DNA from 3 places in the Streptomyces sp. NPDC003943 genome. Region 3 is predicted to be linked to each of the others. Evidence: riboswitches for the same ligand, from Rfam matches in the RefSeq annotation. Region 3 holds a riboswitch; each other region holds the start of a gene.
The links. Region 3 has a riboswitch for cyclic di-AMP ahead of ACWEV0_RS07495 (peptidoglycan DD-metalloendopeptidase family protein). Riboswitches for the same ligand answer to the same signal wherever they lie in the genome.
Positions count from the first base shown of each region.

Region 1: it holds a riboswitch for cyclic di-AMP, as region 3 does, so the genes downstream of both, ACWEV0_RS23215 (transglycosylase family protein) here and ACWEV0_RS07495 (peptidoglycan DD-metalloendopeptidase family protein) in region 3, are expected to answer to the same signal.
Region 2: it holds a riboswitch for cyclic di-AMP, as region 3 does, so the genes downstream of both, ACWEV0_RS13180 (M23 family metallopeptidase) here and ACWEV0_RS07495 (peptidoglycan DD-metalloendopeptidase family protein) in region 3, are expected to answer to the same signal.

Region 1 is NZ_JBSGIW010000059.1:26,169-33,264, reverse strand. It holds gene ACWEV0_RS23230 (globin domain-containing protein) at 1-853, opposite strand, end outside; gene ACWEV0_RS23225 (cytochrome P450 family protein) at 982-2,271, shown strand; gene ACWEV0_RS23220 (transglycosylase family protein) at 2,386-3,387, shown strand; cyclic di-AMP (ydaO/yuaA leader) riboswitch at 3,646-3,819, shown strand; gene ACWEV0_RS23215 (transglycosylase family protein) at 3,823-4,521, shown strand; gene eno (phosphopyruvate hydratase) at 4,761-6,047, shown strand; gene ACWEV0_RS23205 (FtsB family cell division protein) at 6,165-6,635, shown strand; gene ACWEV0_RS23200 (DUF501 domain-containing protein) at 6,667-7,096, shown strand, end outside.
Region 2 is NZ_JBSGIW010000024.1:46,845-53,940, forward strand. It holds gene ACWEV0_RS13170 (STM4011 family radical SAM protein) at 1-284, shown strand, start outside; gene ACWEV0_RS13175 (SGNH/GDSL hydrolase family protein) at 304-1,098, opposite strand; gene ACWEV0_RS13180 (M23 family metallopeptidase) at 1,261-2,211, opposite strand; cyclic di-AMP (ydaO/yuaA leader) riboswitch at 2,216-2,383, opposite strand; gene ACWEV0_RS13185 (tyrosine-protein phosphatase) at 2,713-3,552, shown strand; gene ACWEV0_RS13190 (DUF6126 family protein) at 3,573-3,722, opposite strand; gene ACWEV0_RS13195 (helix-turn-helix domain-containing protein) at 3,740-4,339, opposite strand; gene ACWEV0_RS13200 (aspartate aminotransferase family protein) at 4,427-5,812, opposite strand; gene hpnH (adenosyl-hopene transferase HpnH) at 5,809-6,834, opposite strand; gene ACWEV0_RS13210 (phosphorylase family protein) at 6,843-7,096, opposite strand, start outside.
Region 3 is NZ_JBSGIW010000012.1:19,288-26,383, reverse strand. It holds gene ACWEV0_RS07505 (MFS transporter) at 1-493, shown strand, start outside; gene ACWEV0_RS07500 (PP2C family protein-serine/threonine phosphatase) at 556-1,794, shown strand; cyclic di-AMP (ydaO/yuaA leader) riboswitch at 2,006-2,151, shown strand; gene ACWEV0_RS07495 (peptidoglycan DD-metalloendopeptidase family protein) at 2,164-3,237, shown strand; gene ACWEV0_RS07490 (aldo/keto reductase) at 3,322-4,269, shown strand; gene ACWEV0_RS07485 (PrsW family intramembrane metalloprotease) at 4,280-5,596, opposite strand; gene trmB (tRNA (guanosine(46)-N7)-methyltransferase TrmB) at 5,746-6,465, opposite strand; gene lhgO (L-2-hydroxyglutarate oxidase) at 6,579-7,096, opposite strand, start outside.

The sequences.
Region 1 (7,096 bases), on a different contig from region 3:
TGGCGCGGGCCACGACGAAGAGCCGCCCCTCCAGGTCCGGCTCGTCCACCGCCGCCTCTTCGAGCAGCGCCCGGACCGGTGCCCAGCCGGTGCCCGCCGCTATGTAGGTGCGGGGCTTGCCGGGCGGGGTCCGGGCGGTGAGCGCGCCGCCCGGGGCGGAGAGCCGGAGCGTCTCGCCCGGGCGGAGCAGCTCGGTGAGCGCGGTGCTCATCAGACCGCCCTCGACGCGGCTGACGTGCAGCTCCACGGTGCCGTCGGCGCGGGGCGCGTTGGCCAGCGAGTAGGTGCGCCAGACCCGCGGGACGTGGAGGGTGCTGACGCTCACGTACTGCCCGGGGAGGTAGGGATAGGGCCGGCGCGGGCGCAGGGTCAGCAGCGTCAGGTCGTCCCCGTACCGCTCGTGCCCGATCACGTCCGCGTCCCACCAGGCCGGCTGCCCGGCCCGCACCGACTCCTCGGCGCCCGCCTGCATCGCCCCCGCGACCACGGCGTACGCCTCCGTCCACGCCTTCTCCGCCTCGATCGTCCAGGCGGCGCCCGCCGTGTGCGCGAAGGCGGCGAGCAGGCTGGTGCCGACCGCCGCGTAGAGCGCGGGCGTGGCCAGGAACTTGCGGTGGTCGCGGCCCAGCTGCCCGAGGTAGCCGCTGAGCTCGGGGTCCTCCAGGTGGGTCACCACATGGGCGAGCGCGGCGAAGAGGCGGTCGCGCTGGGGGGCCAGGTTCTCGGGGAACAGCCCGCGCATGCCGGGGTTGTGCCAGAAGAGGTGCGAGTAGAAGAAGGTGACGGCGTGCTCCGCCCGTCTCTCGACGACCGCGAACGAGCTTCTGAGCAACTGGGGCAACTGGGCATCCACGTGCTGAATCTAGGCGACGCGATACCGCGCACGCGCGCCGTTCGGCGAGTCCTGGGTAGACGTGTCCATGCTCACCGGGCAGCCTGCCGCCGAGCGGCCGCGCCGAGGGGCCTTGTACGGTCGGAGACGTGAGTACGTCCCCCGTCCCGCCCTCCGGCGCCGCCCCGGCTCCTTCGCCCGCCCCCGAGCTCTTCACCTGGGAGTTCGCCACCGATCCGTACCCGGCGTACGCCTGGCTGCGCGAGCACGCGCCCGTGCACAAGGCCACGCTGCCGAGCGGGGTCGAGGCGTGGCTGGTGACGCGGTACGCGGACGCGCGGCAGGCGCTGGCGGACCAGCGGCTCTCGAAGAACCCGGCGCACCACGACGAGCCGGCGCACGCCAAGGGCAAGACGGGGATTCCGGGCGAGCGCAAGGCCGAGCTGATGACGCATCTGCTCAACATCGACCCGCCGGACCACACCCGGCTGCGCCGGCTGGTGTCGAAGGCGTTCACGCCGCGCCGGGTGGCGGAGTTCGCGCCGCGGGTGCAGGAGCTGACCGACCGGCTCATCGACGGCTTCGTGGAGCGGGGGAGCGCGGACCTCATCCACGAGTTCGCGTTCCCGCTGCCGATCTACGCGATCTGCGACATGCTCGGCGTGCCGGCCGAGGACCAGGACGACTTCCGCGACTGGGCCGGGATGATGATCCGGCACGGCGGCGGGCCGCGCGGCGGGGTGGCGCGGTCGGTGAAGAAGATGCGGGGCTACCTCGCCGAGCTCATCCACAAGAAGCGGGAGGAGCCGGGGGACGACCTGATCTCCGGGCTGATCAAGGCGTCGGACCACGGCGAGCACCTCACCGAGAACGAGGCCGCCGCCATGGCCTTCATCCTTCTCTTCGCCGGATTCGAGACCACGGTCAACCTGATCGGCAACGGGGTGTACGCCCTGCTCCGCAACCCCGAGCAGCGCGGCCGCCTCCAGGAGTCGATCGCGGCGGGCGAGACGGCGCTCCTGGAGACCGGCATCGAGGAGCTGCTGCGGTACGACGGACCGGTGGAGCTCGCGACCTGGCGCTTCGCCACCGAGGCACTGACCATCGGCGGCCAGGACATCCCGGCCGGCGACCCGGTCCTGGTGGTCCTCGCGGCCGCGGACCGCGACCCGGCGCGCTTCGACGAGCCGGACACGCTGGATCTGGCGCGCCGCGACAACCAGCACCTGGGATACGGGCACGGCATCCACTACTGCCTGGGGGCCCCGCTGGCGCGCCTCGAAGGACAGACGGCCCTCGCGACGCTGCTGACTCGCCTGCCAGACCTGCGACTTGGGGCCGATCCGGCGGAACTGCGGTGGCGCGGCGGGCTCATCATGCGTGGCCTGCGCACGCTTCCGGTCGAGTTCAGCGCTTCCCACAAAACCGTCCGGAACTGACGGAGCGTCAATACTGTGATCTTCGCGTGATCTGCGCTGCATCGACTTGTGACGTGCGTTCGAATGCCGCTACGTTCACCCGCAGTCTCAGCAGTCACGCGAAAGGCACTCCGCATGCGCTCCGGGAACGGACGTCACCGCAGACCCCGCCAGGCCCCCGCGATCGTCGTCGCCGCGGGAGTCACCGGCTCGGCCATGGCGCTGCCGCTGCTCGCCACCGGCTCCGCCTCCGCCGCCGACGCACCGACCTGGGACCGGGTCGCCGAGTGCGAGTCGGGCGGCGCCTGGAGCGCCAACTTCGGCAACGGTCTCTACGGCGGGCTCCAGTTCACCCAGGAGAGCTGGGAGCGGCACGGCGGCCTCGCCTACGCGCCCAGCGCCGACCTCGCCAGCCGCGCCCAGCAGATCGCGATCGCCGACAAGGCCCTCGCCGCCGGTGACACCCAGTGGGCCACCTGCGCGCCGATCGCCGGCCTGAAGAACGACGGCAAGAAGCCCGCCGTCGACCCGGGCCCGGCCACCACGCCCACGCAGTCCACGGCGCCCGTCCACGAGTCGAACCGCACCGAGGGCCTGCCCACCGAGTCGGGCACGAAGACCACCGAGCCCTCGTCGAGCGCCACGACGCCCGCCGCGCCCACCACCCCGGCCGCCCCGTCGTCCTCGACCACGCCGACCACGCCCGCCTCGCCCACCACTCCCGTGACGCCCGGGACTTCCGGTACGCCCGATGAGTCCGGTGTGTCCGGTACGCCTGGTGCGTCCGAGACGGCCCCCGCCGGCACGGGCAAGCACCGCGGTGACGCCGCGACGGAGGAACCGGGCGAGACGGACAGTACGTCCGAATCCGGACGGCATGCCGCTCCGACCGGCGACGCGACCGGTGACACGGCTACGGACAACACGGACAACACGCCCAGCACGGACGAATACACCGTCAAGCCGGGTGACAGCCTGTCGGACATTGCACAGCAGAACGCCCTGCCCGGCGGCTGGACCGCGCTCTACGACGCCAACAAGAAGACGGTCGGCACCGACCCCGACCTCATCATCCCTGGTCAGAGCCTTGAGTTGAGCCTCGGGAAGACCGCGCCCGAGGCCACGCCTGAGGGGTAGTTAGGGACTGAATGTCCGGTTCTGTGCAAGTGAGACATGAGTCTCTCTTGCCGAACGGCCGTGTCACGTCCGCAAACTTTGCGCGTTTCGCCCCTCACCTGCACAAACGTCACCTGACGGAGTGCAAGTAGGGGCGATTTTTCCGGGTTGATGGGCTTTGAACTTCCCCCGGCGGTGTGTCTACGGTCGTGACCGCTCGCCACCGCGGGCCCCGCCGACCGGTACGCCGAATCCTGCCGCCGGACGCCGGGAACAGTCGTCGCGCAAGCGCCGAAGGCAGGAGCGGGGGACCCAAGGTAAGTGCCGGCCCCGGCCGTTGAGACAGACGGCCGACGACCGGCTTGGGGTGGAGCCGCGTGCAAGGACACGCGGCCGGGCAACTCACTCGCCCGAACCCGACAGCTCACCTCGTAGGCGTCGGTGAGGAGAACTTCCATGCTGCTTTCCGGCAAGGGCAAACACCGTCGTCCGTCCAAGGCCACCCGCGTCGTCACCCTCGCCGGTGTCGCCGGCGTCGCCGTCGCCGCCCCGCTGATGACCGCGGGCACCGCCTCGGCCGCCACCGCCTCCGAGTGGGACGCCGTCGCCCAGTGCGAGTCCGGCGGCGACTGGTCCATCAACACGGGCAACGGCTTCTACGGCGGCCTGCAGTTCACCAACTCCACCTGGGCCGCCTACGGCGGCACCGCCTACGCCTCCCGCGCCGACCTGGCCTCCAAGTCGCAGCAGATCGCCGTCGCCGAGAAGGTCCTGGCGGGCCAGGGCAAGGGTGCCTGGCCGAGCTGCGGCGTGGGCCTGTCCAGCGCCTCGTACGACGGCGGCTCCGCCGAGGCCCCGGCCCCGGCCCCGAAGCCGGCCGCGCCGACGACCACCACCCAGCGCGCCGCCGAGCAGCCGACCACCCGCAGCGAGAAGCGCACCGCGCCGAAGGCCGCGAAGACCGTCACCACCCCGACCGGCAAGAAGGTCGCCAAGGGTGACGGCGAGTACAAGGTCAAGGCCGGCGACACGCTGAGCAAGATCGCCCAGACGCACCACGTCAAGGGTGGCTGGCAGAAGCTGTTCCAGCTGAACAAGAACATCGTCCAGGACGCCGACCTGATCTACCCGGGCCAGCAGCTCCACCTCAAGTGAGCCTGACGACTGTCCCCCCGCGGTGACCCTGGAACGGGCCCGGAGCCTGCGCTCCGGGCCCGTTTCGTACCGATCGGTAACCGAGGTCTTTCGTCCCTCAATGCATGCCGTTGGGTCCTTTTTCGTCCCAGGGGGCGGGCGCCCGGCTGGCCGGAGCCCCCGGGCCGGTTAGGCTCTTGTCGCAAGGCGAACGAGACCTTGCCGCATGCGTCACAACCAGCGTCACATCCCAGAAGGAGATGCTCGTGCCGTCCATCGACGTCGTCGTAGCCCGGGAAATCCTGGACTCCCGAGGCAACCCCACCGTCGAGGTCGAGGTCGGCCTCGACGACGGCAGCACCGGCCGTGCTGCCGTTCCCTCCGGTGCCTCCACTGGTGCGTTCGAGGCCATTGAGCTCCGCGACGGGGACCCCAACCGCTACCTCGGCAAGGGCGTCGAGAAGGCCGTCCTCGCCGTCATCGAGCAGATCGGCCCGGAGCTCGTCGGCTACGACGCCACCGAGCAGCGCCTGATCGACCAGGCGATGTTCGACCTGGACGCGACCGAGAACAAGGGCTCGCTCGGCGCCAACGCCATCCTCGGCGTCTCGCTCGCCGTCGCGCACGCCGCCTCCGAGGCGTCCGACCTCCCGCTCTTCCGCTACCTGGGCGGCCCGAACGCGCACCTGCTGCCCGTTCCGATGATGAACATCCTGAACGGCGGCTCGCACGCCGACTCCAACGTGGACATCCAGGAGTTCATGATCGCCCCGATCGGCGCGGAGTCCTTCTCCGAGGCCCTGCGCTGGGGCACCGAGGTCTACCACACCCTCAAGAAGGTCCTGAGGGACAAGGGTCTGTCCACCGGCCTCGGCGACGAGGGCGGCTTCGCCCCGAACCTCGGCTCCAACCGCGAGGCCCTCGACCTCATCCTCGAGGCCATCAAGCAGGCCGGCTACGTGCCCGGCAAGGACGTCGCGCTCGCGCTCGACGTGGCCGCCTCCGAGTTCTACAAGGACGGCTCGTACGAGTTCGAGGGCAAGGCCCGCTCGGCCGCCGAGATGACCGAGTACTACGAGGAGCTCGTCTCCGCGTACCCGCTCGTCTCCATCGAGGACCCGCTGTTCGAGGACGACTGGGCCGGCTGGAAGGTCATCACCGAGAAGCTCGGCGCCAAGGTGCAGCTCGTCGGCGACGACCTCTTCGTCACCAACCCGGAGCGCCTCGCCCGCGGCATCGAGGAGGGCACCGCCAACGCCCTCCTGGTCAAGGTCAACCAGATCGGCTCGCTGACCGAGACCCTGGACGCCGTCGAGCTCGCCCAGCGCAACGGCTTCAAGTGCATGATGTCCCACCGCTCCGGCGAGACCGAGGACGTCACCATCGCCGACCTCGCCGTCGCCACCAACTGCGGCCAGATCAAGACCGGCGCCCCGGCCCGCTCCGAGCGCGTCGCCAAGTACAACCAGCTGCTGCGCATCGAGGAGATCCTCGACGACGCCGCGGTCTACGCCGGCCGCAGCGCCTTCCCGCGCTTCAAGGGCTGAGCTTCACGGGCTGACCTGCCCTGACGCTGTAGTTACGGACGTCCCCGCACTCGGTCCCGTACCGTGTGCGGGGACGCACGTTTGATCAGGACACGCGACGCAGGGGAGCCGCTGGACATGGCCGTGAAGGACCGGGACCGGTTCTCGACCGCGACCCGGATCAGGCTGCTCGGCGAGCAGACCGCTGCCCGTGTCTACCGCTCCCAGACCCGCCGCCAGGCCGCCCGCTCCCGGCTCACCGGCCGCGCGGCCTTCCTCGCGCTCGTCGTCTGCTCGCTCGTGGTGGCGCTCGCCTACCCGATGCGGCAGTACGTCTCCCAGCAGGGCGAGATCGCCGACCAGGAACGCAAGGCGGCCGACGCCGCCCGCCGGGTCGAGGAGCTGCGGGACGAGAAGGCCCGGCTCCAGGACCCGGCCTATGTGCGCCGGCTCGCCCGCGAGCACCTGCACTACGTGATGCCCGGCGAGACCGGCTTCACCGTGAACGACCCCGACGCGCAGGCCCGGCCGCGCACCGACCAGGGCGGCACGGACCGCCCCTGGTACGACAACCTGTGGGGCGGCGTCGACAACGCCGACCGCCGCTGACCCACCCGTACCACCGACGACCAAGGCAGACATGGAAACGCCCCCTCCGCAGACCGAACGCACCGAGCCCACCGCCGCCGACGTCGCCGCGTTCGAGGCCCAGCTCGGCCGGCCGCCGCGCGGCCTGCGCGCCATCGCGCACCGCTGCCCGTGCGGCAACCCGGACGTCGTCGAGACCGCGCCCCGGCTCCCCGACGGCACGCCGTTCCCGACCACGTACTACCTGACCTGCCCGCGCGCCGCCTCCGCCATCGGCACCCTGGAGGCCAACGGGGTCATGAAGGAGATGCAGGCCCGGCTCGCCACCGACCCGGAGCTGGCCGCCGCCTACCGGGCCGCGCACGAGGACTACATCGCGCGCCGCGACGCCATCGAGGTCCTGGAGGGCTTCCCGAGCGCCGGCGGCATGCCGGACCGGGTCAAGTGCCTGCACGTGCTCGTCGGGCACTCGCTGGTGGCCG
Region 2 (7,096 bases), on a different contig from region 3:
GCCATCCGCACCGCTCGGCCGGGCTGCCGTGCCGCACGGGCGAGTCGGTCGTCTCGGTGGACGGCGACGGGACGGTGCGGCGCTGCCACTTCGTCCGCGCCGAGCTCGGCAACCTCTACGACGGCTCGTACCGCGCCGCGCTGCGCCCCCGGGCCTGCCCGCTCGCGCGGTGCGACTGCCACATCGGCTACGTCCATCTGGAGACGCTGCCGCTGTACGACGTGTTCGCCGGGGGCGTCCTGGAACGCGTCCCGGCGAACACGGCATGGCGGGACGCCCCCTAGAGGGGCGTCTGCAGCGGCATCAGAGCGGCAGCAGGTCGGGGCGCTTGGCCTCGACGTGGTCGCCGGAGCTCTCGCCGCGCAGCCGGCGCCCGATCCACGGGACCAGGTGCTCCTTGGCCCAGTGGATGTCGTCCTTGGTGACCTCGAGGGCGCCCCGCGGCGGCAGCGGCGGCCACGGCTGCTCCGGGTCGGCCGGCACCGGCAGGCCGAGGACCTGGGCGGCGCGCAGCGCGACCCGGGTGTGGCCCTCGGGCGAGAGGTGCAGCCGGTCCTCGTCCCAGGCGCGGCGGTCCTGGACGGACCTGAGCGACCACAGGTCGAGCACGGGGCAGCCGTAGCGGTCGGCGATGGCCCGGACGTGCCCGTTGTACGTGGCGATCTTGCCGCGCAGGTGCTTGAGGAGCGCCACTTCCTTGGTGTCGAAGCCGGTCGTCACCATGACGGTGCCGACGGCGGAGGTCAGGTCGGCGACGGCGCGCTCGAAACGCTCGGCGACGTCGTCGGGGTCGGTCCCGGGGCGGATGATGTCGTTGCCCCCGGCGCAGAAGGTCACCAGGTCCGGGGCGAGTTCCTTCGCCCGTGGGACCTGTTCCGTGACGATCTGGTCGAGAAGGCGCCCCCGTACGGCCAGGTTGGCGTAGCGGAAGGCGTCGTGCTCAGGCAGCTGGTCGGCGAGCAGGACCGCGAATCGGTCCGCCCAGCCGACGAAATTCCCGTCGGGCCCGGGGTCTCCCACGCCCTCGGTGAAGCTGTCACCGATCGCCGCGTACGACCCGAATGCGTTCTTGTCTCGTGATCTCGAATCGTCTGCCACGGGAACTCATCTTTCCCTTATGGATGTGACCTACGCGACCGTAAGGAGGGGTTGACGGCGGGTGACATATGCCACCTGGTAAAGATCGCGCCAATGAGGAATAAGCGAGGCCCCGGCACGTGCTCGTGCCGGGGCCTCGTCACTGACGTTTCGTCAGCGGCGTCAGATGTTGACGCCGTGCTGGCGCAGCGCGGCCAGCGGGTCGATGTCGGAGCCGTAGTCCGGCCCGGTGCGCATCTCGAAGTGGAGGTGCGGGCCGGTGGAGTTGCCGGTCGAGCCGGAGAGGCCGATCACCTGGCCGCCGGTGACGGTCTGGCCGGCGCTCACCGAGATCGAGGAGAGGTGGCCGTACTGGGAGAAGGTGCCGTCGGCGTGCTGGATGACGATCTGGTTGCCGTAGGCGCCGCCCCAGCCGGCGGAGTAGACGGTGCCGGGGCCGACGGCGTGGACGGCCGTGCCGGTGTCGGCGATGAAGTCGACGCCCGTGTGGTAGCCGGAGGACCACATGGAGCCCGGCTGCTTGTACGGGGTGGAGATGCCGCCGTTGAGCGGGACGACCCAGCCGGAGGAGGAGGTCGTCGCGGCCGAAGCCGGGGCGGCGGCCGGAGCGGAGGTGGTCGCGGCGGAGCGCTCGGCGCTGCGCGAGGCGCGCTGCTCGCCGCCGGCCTTGGCCGCGTGGGCCTTCGCCGGGTGGGCCTTCGCCGGGTGGGCCTTGGCGTGGCTCTTGGCGCCGAGGGTCAGCTTCATGCCGGGCAGGATCAGCGAGGGGTTCTCGCCGATGACCTGGCGGTTGTCGCGGTAGAGCTTGTGCCAGCCGCCGGCCAGGTGGTGGTCGGTGGCGATCTTCGACAGGTAGTCGCCGCGGACCACGGTGTACGAGACCGGGGCGGCGGCGTGGGCCTGGGCGGGAGTGACGGCGGCGGGAGTGACGGCGGCGGGGGCCACGGCGGCGACCCGCTGGGGCGTCACGGTCGGGGCGGCCTGCTCGGCGGCGTGGGCGCCGGTCGCGCCGATCAGCGGGAGCGCGACGACGGCGCCACCCGCGCCGGCGGCGACGAACCCGCGGCTGATCGGGTTGGCCTTGGGACGGCGGTGCTTACCCTTCGCGGGCATGGCGAGTTCCTCTCCGTCGCCTGCGAGGTGAGCTGTCGGGTTCGGACTGGAGATGTCCGGCCGCGTGGTCGCGGCTTCACCCCGAGCCGTCCTTCGTGGGTGCTGCATCGAGGGATCGGCAAAGTACCTGGGTCCCCCGCTCCTGCCTGACACGGATGGGTGCGGATTCCGGGCGGCGGCAGGATTCGGCGGTCCGTCCGGATTGAGCGCGACGCTAGACGAGCCGGGTCGACGGGAACAAGCCACGGTTTTTCGGCCACTCTTGATCGAGCGATATCCGGCCGGAATTCCGGTCACCCTGCGTCGATGACGGACCCTCGATTTCCCTTTCCGCGAGGGAATTTGAAAAAGACGATCAGCCACGGTCCGTCACGTTTATGACGCTGCTCACGCTCCGATTCCCATCTCCCCTGCAACCAGGGCGCGTTATCACCAAACCCGCAATACGGACAGATCGCCCATTCCCGCCCGAGGGGGTATGCCGGGGGCGGTCGACCCTGGATGATTGCCCCAGGAGCCGATCTCGAGAGACCAGGAGCAACCTTGACGCAAGCGACCACCGAGCCCGAGCTCGCCGGCGTACGCAACTTCCGTGACCTGGGCGGGCTGCCGACCACGGACGGCCGGGAGGTGCGCCCCGGGCGCCTCTTCCGCAGCGGTCACCTGGCGCACGCCACCCCGGAGGACACCGCGTTCCTCACCACCCTGGCCCTGCACACGGTGTTCGACTTCCGCAACGACGCGGACCGGAAGGTCGAGGGACCGGACGTGGACCTTCCGGGGACACGGAACGTGAACATCCCGCTGAGCGATCCGGCCGACGGCAAGGAGTTCTGGAAGCTGGTGCGCACGGGCGACCTGGCGCAGCTGCGCGAGCTCCTGGCGGACGGCAAGGCCGCGGCCCGGATGTCCGGTTCGTACCGGAAGATGATTGTCGAGAAGACGGCTGAGCACAGCCGGATCCTGCACGCGATGGCCGAGGACAGCGTCCCGGTCCTGATGCACTGCGCGGCCGGCAAGGACCGCGCGGGTCTGGCGATCGCGATATCCCTGCTCGCGCTCGGCGTCGAGCGGGAGGCGATCGAGGCGGACTACCTGAAGTCCAACGCCCCGCACCGCCGCTACAAGGTGCAGCGCAGCTCCACCGCCCCGGACGCCATGTCGCCGGAGGTGATGGAGCTGCTCGCGCCGCTCTTCGACGCGCGGGTGGAGTACCTGCAGGCCGCCTTCGAGGCGATCGAGGCGACCTGGGGCTCGGTGGACGCCTATCTCGCCGAGGGCCTGAAGCTGGCCCCGGAGACCCGGGAGCGGCTGCGCGAGCGGATGCTCACGGAGGCGTAGGGTCCGCGGTTCCGGTCCCGCTACTTCGCCCCCATCGCGAAGAGCAGGTAGAGGAAGGCGGCGAAGAGATGGCCGGCGACCAGATAGGCGAAGAGCCGGAGCACCAGGCCCTTGGGGAACTTGCCCTCACCGCGCTCCTCGCCGGTGACCGGTACGGACTTCTCGGACATGTCGGTCCTTTCTAGACCTAGCGGCGGTGCGGGGTCCCGTCGCCGAGGCACAGCTCGGCGACGGGGCTCTGCATCAGGGTGTGGACGAACAGCAGCTCCGTCCCGGCCTGGGTGGCGGCACCGATCCGGTGCGGGGTGAGCGAGTCGAAGTGGGCGCTGTCCCCGGGATCGAGGACGTGCACCGCCTCGCCGAGCGCGAGCCGCACCCTGCCTTCCAGGACGTGGATCCACTCCTCGCCGGGGTGGACGCGCACGATGTCGGCGCGGGTGGCGTACGGGACGTGGACCCGCAGGCACTGCAGGGCGCGCCCGGCGCCGCCGGCCTGGCGGTAGATCCAGCCGTCCGCCTCGACCGGCTCGGAGCGCCCGGCCCGGACGACCGGGTCGCGCTCCGGCGGCGCCTCGCCGAGCAGCTCGGAGACCGTCGTACCGTAGATACGGGAGAGCGCGAGCAGCATCGGCAGCGAGGGCTGCCGGTTCCCCGTCTCGAGCCTCGACAGATGGGCCGGTGAGAGTCCGGCGCGCTGGGCGGCCGCCTCCAGGGTGAGCCCGCGCCGCCGGCGCAGGGCCCGCAGCTGGGGGGCGACGTCCGGTACGGCGTCGGTGACGTGGTCCATGTGTCCATTGCGCCAGGCTTGTGCCTCTGAGGCAACTTTCTTGCCTCAGAGGCAAACCCCGCTCGACGCGATCCGGTCAGTGCCCGTTCAGCGCTGGGCCACGGCCTGCTTGACCAGCGTCTTTCCGAAGTCCCACATCAGTCCGCCGCCCCCGTGGGCGTCGTCCATGACGGCCGTGAAGGCGGTCACGAAGCGGTCGACGTCCGTCTCGTCGACGATCAGCGGCGGGATGAGCTTGATCACCTCCAGGTGGTCGCCGGACACCTGGGTCAGGATGTGGTGGCGCTGGAGCAGCGGCACCACGACCATCTGGGCGAAGAGTCCCTTGCGGGCCGCCTGGAGCATGGTCCAGCGGCTGCGCAGGCCCAGCGAGGACGGCCGGCCGAACTCGACGCCGATCATCAGTCCGCGGCCGCGGATCTCCTTCAGCAGCTCGTAGCGCGGTACGAGCTCGCGCAGCCGGGAGGCGAGCAGGTCACCCATCCGGCGGACGTGCGCGACGGTGTCCTCGGCCTCCATGACCGCGAGTACGGCGAGCCCGGCGGCCATGGCCTGCGCGTTGGAGCCGAAGCTGGCCGAGTGGACCAGGACCCGGTCCATCGAGGAGTAGACCTTCTTGAAGATCCAGTCCTTGCCGAGGGTGGCGCCGACCGGCACGTAGCCGCCGGAGAGCGCCTTGGCGACGCACACCAGGTCGGGCTCCACGCCGTCCTCGTGCTGGTACGCGTAGAAGTCGCCGGTGCGGCCGAGGCCGGTCTGCACCTCGTCGGCGATCAGCAGCGCGCCGTGCCGGTGCAGGAGATCCTGGGCGGCACGCAGGAAGCCGGGCGGCGCCTCCTGCACCCCCTTGCCCTGGATGGGCTCGACGACGAAGCCGGCCACGTCGCCCCTGCGCAGCTCCCGCTCCAGGGCGTCGAGGTCGCCGAGCTCGATCGCCGTGTCGGGCAGCAGCGGCGCGAAGCCGTCCCGGAAACCCTTCTCCCCGTTGACGGAGAGGGAGCCGGTGGTGAGGCCGTGGAAGGCGTGCGCGCAGTAGACGATCCTGGGCCGCCCGGTGGCGTACCGGGCGAACTTCAGGGCCGTCTCGACGGCCTCGGTGCCGCTGTTGCCGAAGAAGACCCGGTCCAGGTGCGGGCTGTGCGCGAGCAGCCGCTCGGCGAGCAGTCCGGGCAGCGGCGGGCAGTCGAAGCGGGTGAGGTCGGCGAGCTGGGCGTCGAGGACGTCGTGCAGCGCCTTGCGGACGACCGGGTGGTGCCGGCCGAGCCCCATGACACCGAAGCCGGCGAGCATGTCGAGGTAGTCGTTGCCTTCGGCGTCCCAGAAGTGCGCGCCCTCGGCCCGTACGTACGTCCGGTCGAAGCCGATGGTGTGGAGCATGCGCGGGAGCTGGTGGTTGAGGTGGCGGGCGTGCAGCTCGTAGCGCTCGCCGCCGCGCTCGGCGAGCAGCGCCCGCAGGTCGAACTCGCCGGTCATGAGGTGCTGTTCCCGTTGACGGTCTCGCGGATCGCGCGCAGCGACTCCTTGAGGGAGCCCATGGTGGCGAGGACGGCGGTGGGCTCGTAGCCGCAGTGCGCCATGCAGTTGGCGCAGCGCGGGTCCTTGCCGCGGCCGTACTTGTCCCAGTCGGTCTCCTCGATGAGTTCGCGGTACGTGGGGACGTAGCCGTCGCTCATCAGATAGCAGGGGCGCTGCCACCCGAAGAGGGAGTAGTTGGGGATCGCCCACGCGGTGCACGGGAAATCGGCCTTGCCCTCCAGGAAGTCCAGGAAGAGCGGCGAGTGGTTGAGCCGCCAGCGCCGCCGGTTTCCGCCCGCGAACGCCTTCCTGAAGAGTTCCCTGGTCTGTTCGACGCCGAGGAAGTGCTCCTGGTCGGGAGCCTTTTCGTAGGCGTAGGCGGGCGAGATCATCATTTCGTCGACCTGGAGGTCGTCGTTGAGGAAGTTGAGCACCTCGATGACGGTCTGCGGGGTGTCGGTGTTGAAGAAGGTCGAATTGGTGGTGACCCGGAAGCCGCGCCGCTTGGCCTCCTTGATGGCCGCCACCGCCTCGTCGAACACGCCCTCCTTGGCGACGGATTCGTCGTGCCGCTCGCGCAGTCCGTCGATGTGCACGGCGAAGGCGAAGTACGGGGAGGGGGTGAATTCGTCGAGCTTCTTGCGCAGCAGCATCGCGTTGGTGCACAGGAAGACGTACTTCCTCTTGGCTACCAACTGGCGCACGATCTCGTCGATCTGAGGGTGCATCAGCGGTTCGCCGCCGGCGATGGACACCATCGGCGCGCCGGACTCCAGGACGGCGCCGACCGCCTGCGCGACCGGCATCCGCTGCTTGAGCACGCCCGCCGGGTGCTGGATCTTGCCGCAGCCCTCGCACTTGAGGTTGCAGGCGAACAGCGGCTCCAGCTCGACGATCAGCGGGAACTTGTCCCGCTTGCGGAGCTTCTGTTCGAAGAGATAGGTCCCGACCCGGATGGACTGACGGAGCGGCATGGCCATGACTCGGCTCACCTCCTGGGGAGCAGCAAAGAACGGTGCCATTCGAAGAAAGCGGGAAGGACGGCACGGAGAACGCGGAACGCCGATATTCCCCCGCGTACGGTGCCGATCCGGACCAGTTCATGTTCTGGAGCGTCCACGACCACCCGGACGGCCGCAACCGGGCGGGCTCCGGCGCCGGTCGCGGCGCGCAGCGTGGCCGCGGACTCCATGTCGACGGCGATGGCCCCGCCGGCCCGTAGCGCGGCCCGCTCGGGGCCGC
Region 3 (7,096 bases):
GGCGACCACGGCCCTGTTCGTGGTGTCGGCGCTGGTCGCGCTGGCCGGGCAGCTGCGGATCACCGCCTGGTGCAAGGCGCGGCTGTCGCGCGAGCGGTGCCTGGTGCTCGGGCTCGCGCTGATGGGCGCGGCGTTCCTGGTGCCGGCGGCGCTCGGCCGCTCGGTGTGGGCGCTGCTGGCGTGCGCGGCGGTCCTGGCGGTGGCGAACGCGGTGCTCTACCCGTACGAGATGGACACGGTCGTGGCCCTGTCCCGGGGGCGCTGGGTCGCCACCCACTACGGGCTCTACAACACCGTCTGCGGGATCGGCATCACGCTCGGGAACCTGGGCACGGGCGCCCTGCTCGATGTGACGGGCTGGTCGGCGGCGCCCTGGCTGGTGCTGTGCGCGGTCGGGCTCGGGTGCGCGGCGGCCATGGCGGCGCTCGCGCGGAGCGGGCGGCTCGCCGTAAGCCAACCGGCCGAGGAGGAGTCGCCGAGCCGCGGGGGGTGACCGCACCCTGGGGAGGGCGCGGATACCGTCCGCCGCCCGCAACCGGGACCAGGGAGCACAGGGTGGCGCGAGCGGCGGCGCGGCGCGGGCGGGGCGACACCCCCAGGGGTGACCCCGGCGCGTACCGGGGCAGCCGGCGGTTCCTCCGTGCGCTGCCGCCGCTGCTGATCGTGGGCGGGGTGCTCTACGACCTGGCGACCCCGTCCACCTTCACGGCGGCGCCGCTGTACTCGGCGGCGCCGCTGATCGCCGCGCCCTTCTTCTCGACCCTGACGACGCTGCTCACCGGCGTCGCCGCCGTGCTCGCGAGCATCGGCCTGCACCTCTACAACCGGACCGCCGACACCATCCCCTCGTTCACGGAGACGCTGACCGTCGTGACGGTCGCGGCGCTCGGCCTGCTGATCAACCGGGTGGTGCGGCGCAGCGGCGAACGGCTCGCCTCGGCGCGGGAGATCGCGGAGACCGCGCAGAAGGCGGTGCTTCCGGCGCCCGCCGAGCGGATCGGCGGCCTGCGGGTCGCGGCCCGGTACGAGGCGGCGCGGGCGGACGCGTTCATCGGCGGCGATCTCTTCGCGGTGCAGGACACCCCGCACGGGGTGCGGCTCGTGGTCGGTGACGTGCGCGGCAAGGGGCTCGACGCGGTGGAGGCGGTCGCGGTCGTCATCGGCGCCTTCCGGGAGGCGGCCGAGCAGGAGGCGAGCCTGGAGGGGGTCGCGTCGCGGCTCGAACGGGCGCTGGCCCGGGAGGGCGTTCGGCGAGAGGGCCTCGACGCCTTCGAGGGGTTCACGACGGCGGTCCTCGCCGAGATCCCGCGTGCGTCGCGGGGCGGGGAGCGGCTCGTACGGGTGGTGAACCGCGGCCATCCCGAGCCGCTGCTGCTGTACGAGGACGGGGGCGTGACGCCGCTGCGGCCGGGCGAGGCGGCGCTGCCGCTGGGGATGGGGGACCTCGGGGTGTGGCCGGACCGGGCCGACGAGTCGCCTTTTCCGCCGGGCGCGACGCTGCTGTTCTACACGGACGGCCTGTCGGAGGCGCGGGACGCGGCCGGGGTCTTCTACGACCCGGGGGCGCGGCTGGCGGGGCGGATCTTCCCGGGGCCGGAGGAGCTGCTCGACGCGCTCGTGGCGGACGTGCGCCGGCACACGGGCGGGGGCTCGACGGACGACATGGCGCTGCTCGCGGTGAGCCGGCCGGCGGTGGGGCAGCCGGAGCGGCGGCGGACGATGCCGGTGGTGCCGCCGGTGGGCCCGCCGGCCGTCCCGCCCGGGCTGCCGACGACGGACGCGGAGGGTTCATGACGGGGTGTAGTCGACAGGTCTCCCTCCGATAACAATTGACGTAACGTCAGATAGTTGCTGTGATTCCGGCCGCTTCTGAAGGGGGCTCAACTCGGGCGATTCCCTCCCAATTCAGCGAATGATCAAGGGGGACGGCTTGGAATCGGGTGCCCGTGTCTATTAACGTTCGATAACGCAGCGCGGTCGTCCCAGCCGTCGCAAGAGGCGGCACCGTGCGCACGCGCCGAATCCCGCAAGGGAACCGGGGAACCACCACTTGGGGTGAATCGGGCCCCGCCGCACCCGTGCGGCACGTCCGTAGGAGACCTTCCTGCTCCGAACCCGTCAGCTAACCCGGTAGGCGAGAAGGAAGGAAAGGAGAGCGCCTCCGTGGCCTCCAACACCCCCGCTCCGCATACCCCCTTCGCCTCCTACGACGCCCCTGGCGCGGGCGGCACGGACGGGGCGGCCGAGGAGTGGAACCCCACCGAGGACTCCCTGCGGGCCCAGAGCCGTTCCGGCGGGCGCCACCGCGTGGTCAAGCAGCGCTCCAACTTCGCCCGCTCCTCCACCGTCCTCGGCGTCGGCGTCATCGCCGCCGTCGGCGCCGGCGGTCTCGCCACCGCCCAGCAGAAGCCGCCGGTCGCGATCTCCCTGCCGGACCTGCCGGACGTCGACCTGCCCGACGCGAGCGAACTCCCCGGCGTCGGCGAGCTGATCGGCCACGACGCCCACACCGACTCCGCCGGAAACGGCAACACCCAGCCGCTCACCGCCCTCACCTACACCACCGCCGAGGACGAGGGCGCCGGCGCCACGACGCAGACGTCGGCCGACGCCGGCGAGGCCCTGCGCGCCCGCATCCTCCAGCAGGCCGAGCAGCAGCAGGCCGCCGCCGACGCCGCCGAGAAGGCGACGGCGGAGAAGGCCGCCGCCGAGAAGGCGGCCGCCGAGGCCGCGGCCAAGGCCGACGCGGCGGAGCAGGCGGCCGCCGAGGCGAAGAAGAAGGCGGAGGAGGAGGCCGCGGCGAAGGCCGAGGCCGAGCGCCTGGCCAAGCTCGCCGCCAGCTACTCCCTGCCCACCTCCTCGTACACGATCACCTCCACCTACGGCGAGGCCGGCTCGATGTGGTCCTCCGGCTACCACACCGGCCTGGACTTCGCCGCCCCCACCGGCACCCCGGTCAAGGCCGTCCACAGCGGCACCGTGAAGTCGGCCGGCTGGTCCGGCTCCTACGGCTACCGGATCGTCCTGGAGCTCGAGGACGGCACCGAGGTCTGGTACTGCCACCTCTCCTCCATGACGGTCGCCGTCGGCCAGTCCGTCTCCACCGCCGACACCATCGGCCGCGTCGGCGCCACCGGCAATGTCACGGGCCCCCACCTCCACCTGGAGATCCACACCGCCTCCGGCGACCGCATGGACCCGGGCGCCTGGCTGCGCTCCAAGGGCCTCGACTACTGAGCCGGGCCCTTCAGGACCGGCCGACCGGCAGCCGACCGGCAGCCGACCGGAATAGGCCCGGCGGTGCGGAGGGTTGATCACCCCATGACCTCTCTTCGCCAGCTGGGCTCTTCCGATCTGCACGTCTTCCCGCTCGCCCTTGGCGGCAACGTCTTCGGCTGGAGCGCCGACGAGGCGCAGTCCTTCGCCGTCCTCGACGCCTACGCGGCCGCCGGCGGCAACTTCGTCGACACCGCCGACGTCTACTCGGAGTGGGTCGAGGGCCACGAGGGCGGCGAGTCCGAGACGGTCATCGGCCGCTGGCTCGCCTCCCGCGGCAACCGCTCCGACGTCCTCGTCGCCACCAAGGTCGGTGCCCACTCCCGCTACAAGGGCTTGAGCGCGCCCACCATCAAGGCCGGCGCCGAGGAGTCGCTGCGCCGCCTCGGCACCGATTACATCGACCTCTACTACACGCACTTCGACGACGAGTCCGTGCCCGTGGAGGAGATCGTCACCGCCCTCGACCAGCTGGTGAAGGACGGCAAGGTGCGGGCCGTCGCCGCCTCCAACATCTCCCCGGAGCGGCTGCGCGCCTCCCTCGACTTCGCCGAGGCCGAGGGTCTCGCCCGCTATGTCGCCCTCCAGCCGCACTACAACCTGGTCTCCCGCGACACCTACGAGGGCCCGCTCCTGGAGACCGCCGAGCAGGCCGGGCTCGCGGCCGTCCCGTACTTCGGTCTCGCCGCCGGCTTCCTCACCGGCAAGTACCGCCCCGGCGTCGCCGTCTCCAGCGTCCGGGCCGCCGGCGCTGCCAAGCACCTGGACACCGAGCGCGGCCGGAAGGTGCTCGCGGCCCTGGACGCCGTCGCCGAGGCGCATGACGCCGAGGTCGCCTCGGTCGCCCTCGCCTGGCTGGCCGCTCGTCCTACCGTCGTCGCCCCGATCGCCTCGGCCCGCACGGTCGAGCAGCTCCCGGCGCTCCTCGCCGCCACCGAGCTGAAGCTGACGGACGCCGAGCTGGCCGTCCTCACCGAGGCCTCGGCCCGGTAGGAACCTGGACCTAGCTGCGGTACGGGTTGTAGCCGCCGTAGTCCAGGTACTGCGGCGGCGCCCATACCCGGCCGGTCGCCCGGGCCGCGTACGACAGCGCGGGCGAGGCGACCGCCCGGCGCTGCCACAGGTGGTGCAGCAGCTCCTGCTCGCGGGCCGCGAAGTCCGGCACGGCCTGGCCGCGCCGGGCCCGGTACCGCAGGAACGCCAGGGTCGTCGCGAACGCCTCGTACTCGCCGACGGCCTGCCCGGCCTGCTTGCCCTGGCTGCGGGTGGCGAAGCCGCGGGCCATCGAGCGGGCCCGCATGGAGGAGAGCGCGAGCGGTTCGTCGGGGGCGAGCCAGCCGGCCGAGGCATAGGCCGGCAGCTCGCCGGATATCGTGCGCAGCTCCTTCTGCCGGCTCCATATCGCCAGCCAGGTCAGCAGGGCGAAGACCGGGACCATGAACATCCCGTAGACCAGCACGAACGCCAGCGGGTGGAAGGTCGCCGAGCCGTTCCACAGCGCGTGCATGCCCATGGCCAGGAGCAGTCCGGCCAGCGGCAGCAGCACCAGGCGGGTGCGGCGGGCCCGGGCGGTGGCCGGGACCAGGGCGGCGAAGCCGAGGCCGAGCCCGGTGAGCGAGGTGAACAGCGGGTGCGCGAACGGGGACATGATCACCCGGACGAAGAACGTGCCTATGGTGACCGAGCCGACGCCGGCGGAGCCGAACTGCTGGTCCTCGCCGAACGCGTTGCCGAGATAGAGGATGTTCTCGGTGAAGGCGAAGCCGGTGGCGGTGAACCCGGCGTAGACGAGGCCGTCGACGGGGCCAGTGAAGTCCCTGCGGCGGAAGAGGAAGAGCAGCAGCACGGCGGCGCCCTTCGCGGTCTCCTCCACGACGGGGGCGACGGCGGTCGCGCCGAGCTTGTCGGCCGAGCCGGGGTCGGCGGTGGCGCTGCTGATCCACTCCACGGCGAAGGAGTTGGCGAAGATCGCCACCAGGGTGGAGGCGAACGCGCCCCACGCGAGCGCGAACAGCAGGTTCTTCCAGGGCGCCGGTTCGACCCGGTCGAGCCAGCGGAACGCGGACATGAGCAGCGGCACCGGCAGCACGGCGAGGCCGAGGCCGACGAGGAAGCCGGTGGTGCCGGTCTCCTCCCGCACCAGCGCGAGGATCACCAGGGCGCACAGCGCGAGCGCGGTGATCAGCGCGATGGCCCGGACCAGCCGGCTGCGCCAGAACGCCTTGCGCGGCTTGTAGCGCCACTTGGCGCGCTCCGGCACGGCGGCGAAGTCCGGCTGCCCGCCACTCTCCAGTTCGGGCACGGGAGCGGGGGCCGGCACGACCGCGGTGGCGGGGCCGGTGGCGGGGCCGGTGGCGGGTCCGATGATCGGGTTCGATGACACGGAACGACACTAACCAGCGCCACCGACAGTGGGCGAGAGAGTTCTCGAAGCCTGTGGAAAACCAGACTTGAGTGGGCCTGGACCCGTCAGATCCTGTGAAAAAGCAGGTCGTGGACGACGTGGCCCTTGTCCAGGCCCTGCCCTTCGAAGCGGGTCAGCGGCCGGAAGCCGGGCCGGGGCGCGTAACCGCCGTCGGCCTGGGTGTTCGCGAAGTCGGGGTGCGCACTGAGCACCTCCAGCATCTGCTCCGCGTACGGCTCCCAGTCCGTGGCGCAGTGCAGCAGCCCGCCCTTCTTCAGCCGGGGGGCGAGCAGGGTGAGGAAGTCGGGCTGGATCAGCCGGCGCTTGTGGTGGCGCTTCTTCGGCCACGGGTCCGGGAAGTAGACCCGGCAGCCGGTGAGGGACTCCAGCGGCAGCATCTCGCGCAGCAGGATGATCGCGTCGCCGTTGGCGACCCGCACGTTGGTGAGCCCGCCGCGGTCGGCGAGCCCGAGCAGATTGCCCTGGCCGGGGGTGTGCACGTCCACGGCGAGGATGCCGGTGCCGGGGTCGGCGGCGGCCATCTGCGCGGTGGCCTCGCCCATGCCGAAGCCGATCTCCAGGACGACCGGAAGCCCGCCGAACATCTCGTCCAGGTCGAGCTTGCGCGAGCCGTCGATGTCGAGCCCCCAGTCCGGCCAGCGCTTCAGCATGGCCTCGGCCTGTCCGGCCGTGACCCGGCTGCGGCGCGGCTGGAAGCTGCGGATCCGCCGCTCGAAGTGCGAGCCCGCCGGATCGGGCGCGGGCCCCTCACCCGGCGCGAACATCCGGCTGCCCCGGCGCGCGACGGGCTGCTCGACGGAGATGGTGGGGGAGTTCTCAGGCTGCTCAGACACAATGCCCCGATTCTACGGGGCGGTGCGCCGAACGCGTCGGGCCGCTACAGCTGGGCCAGGGCCCGGCTCGCCACCTCGCGGCCGATCGGCAGCGAGGCCGTCGCCGCCGGCGAGGGCGCGTTGAGGATGTGCACCGTCCGCTCGGCCTCGCGGATCAGGAAGTCGTCCACCAGCGTCCCGTCCTTCAGCACCGCCTGCGCCCGCACGCCCGGCTTCGCCCGCCGCAGGTCGCGCTCCTCGACGAGCGGCAGCATCCGCCGTACCGCCTCGGTGAAGGCGCGCTTGGACAGCGAGCGGTGCAGCTCGCCCGCCCCGTACCGCCAGTGCTGCCGCGCTATCGCCCAGCTGCCGGGCCAGGCGAGGGTGCCCGCCAGGTCGCGCGGGCGGACGACCGACCAGCCGTATCCCTCGCGGGCGAGCGCCGGGACCGCGTTCGGCCCGACGTGCACGCCGCCGTCGATGCCCCGGGTGAGGTGGACGCCGAGGAACGGGAAGGCCGGGTCCGGCACCGGATAGACCAGGCCGCGGACCAGGGACGGGTCGGCCAGCTCGTAGTACTCCC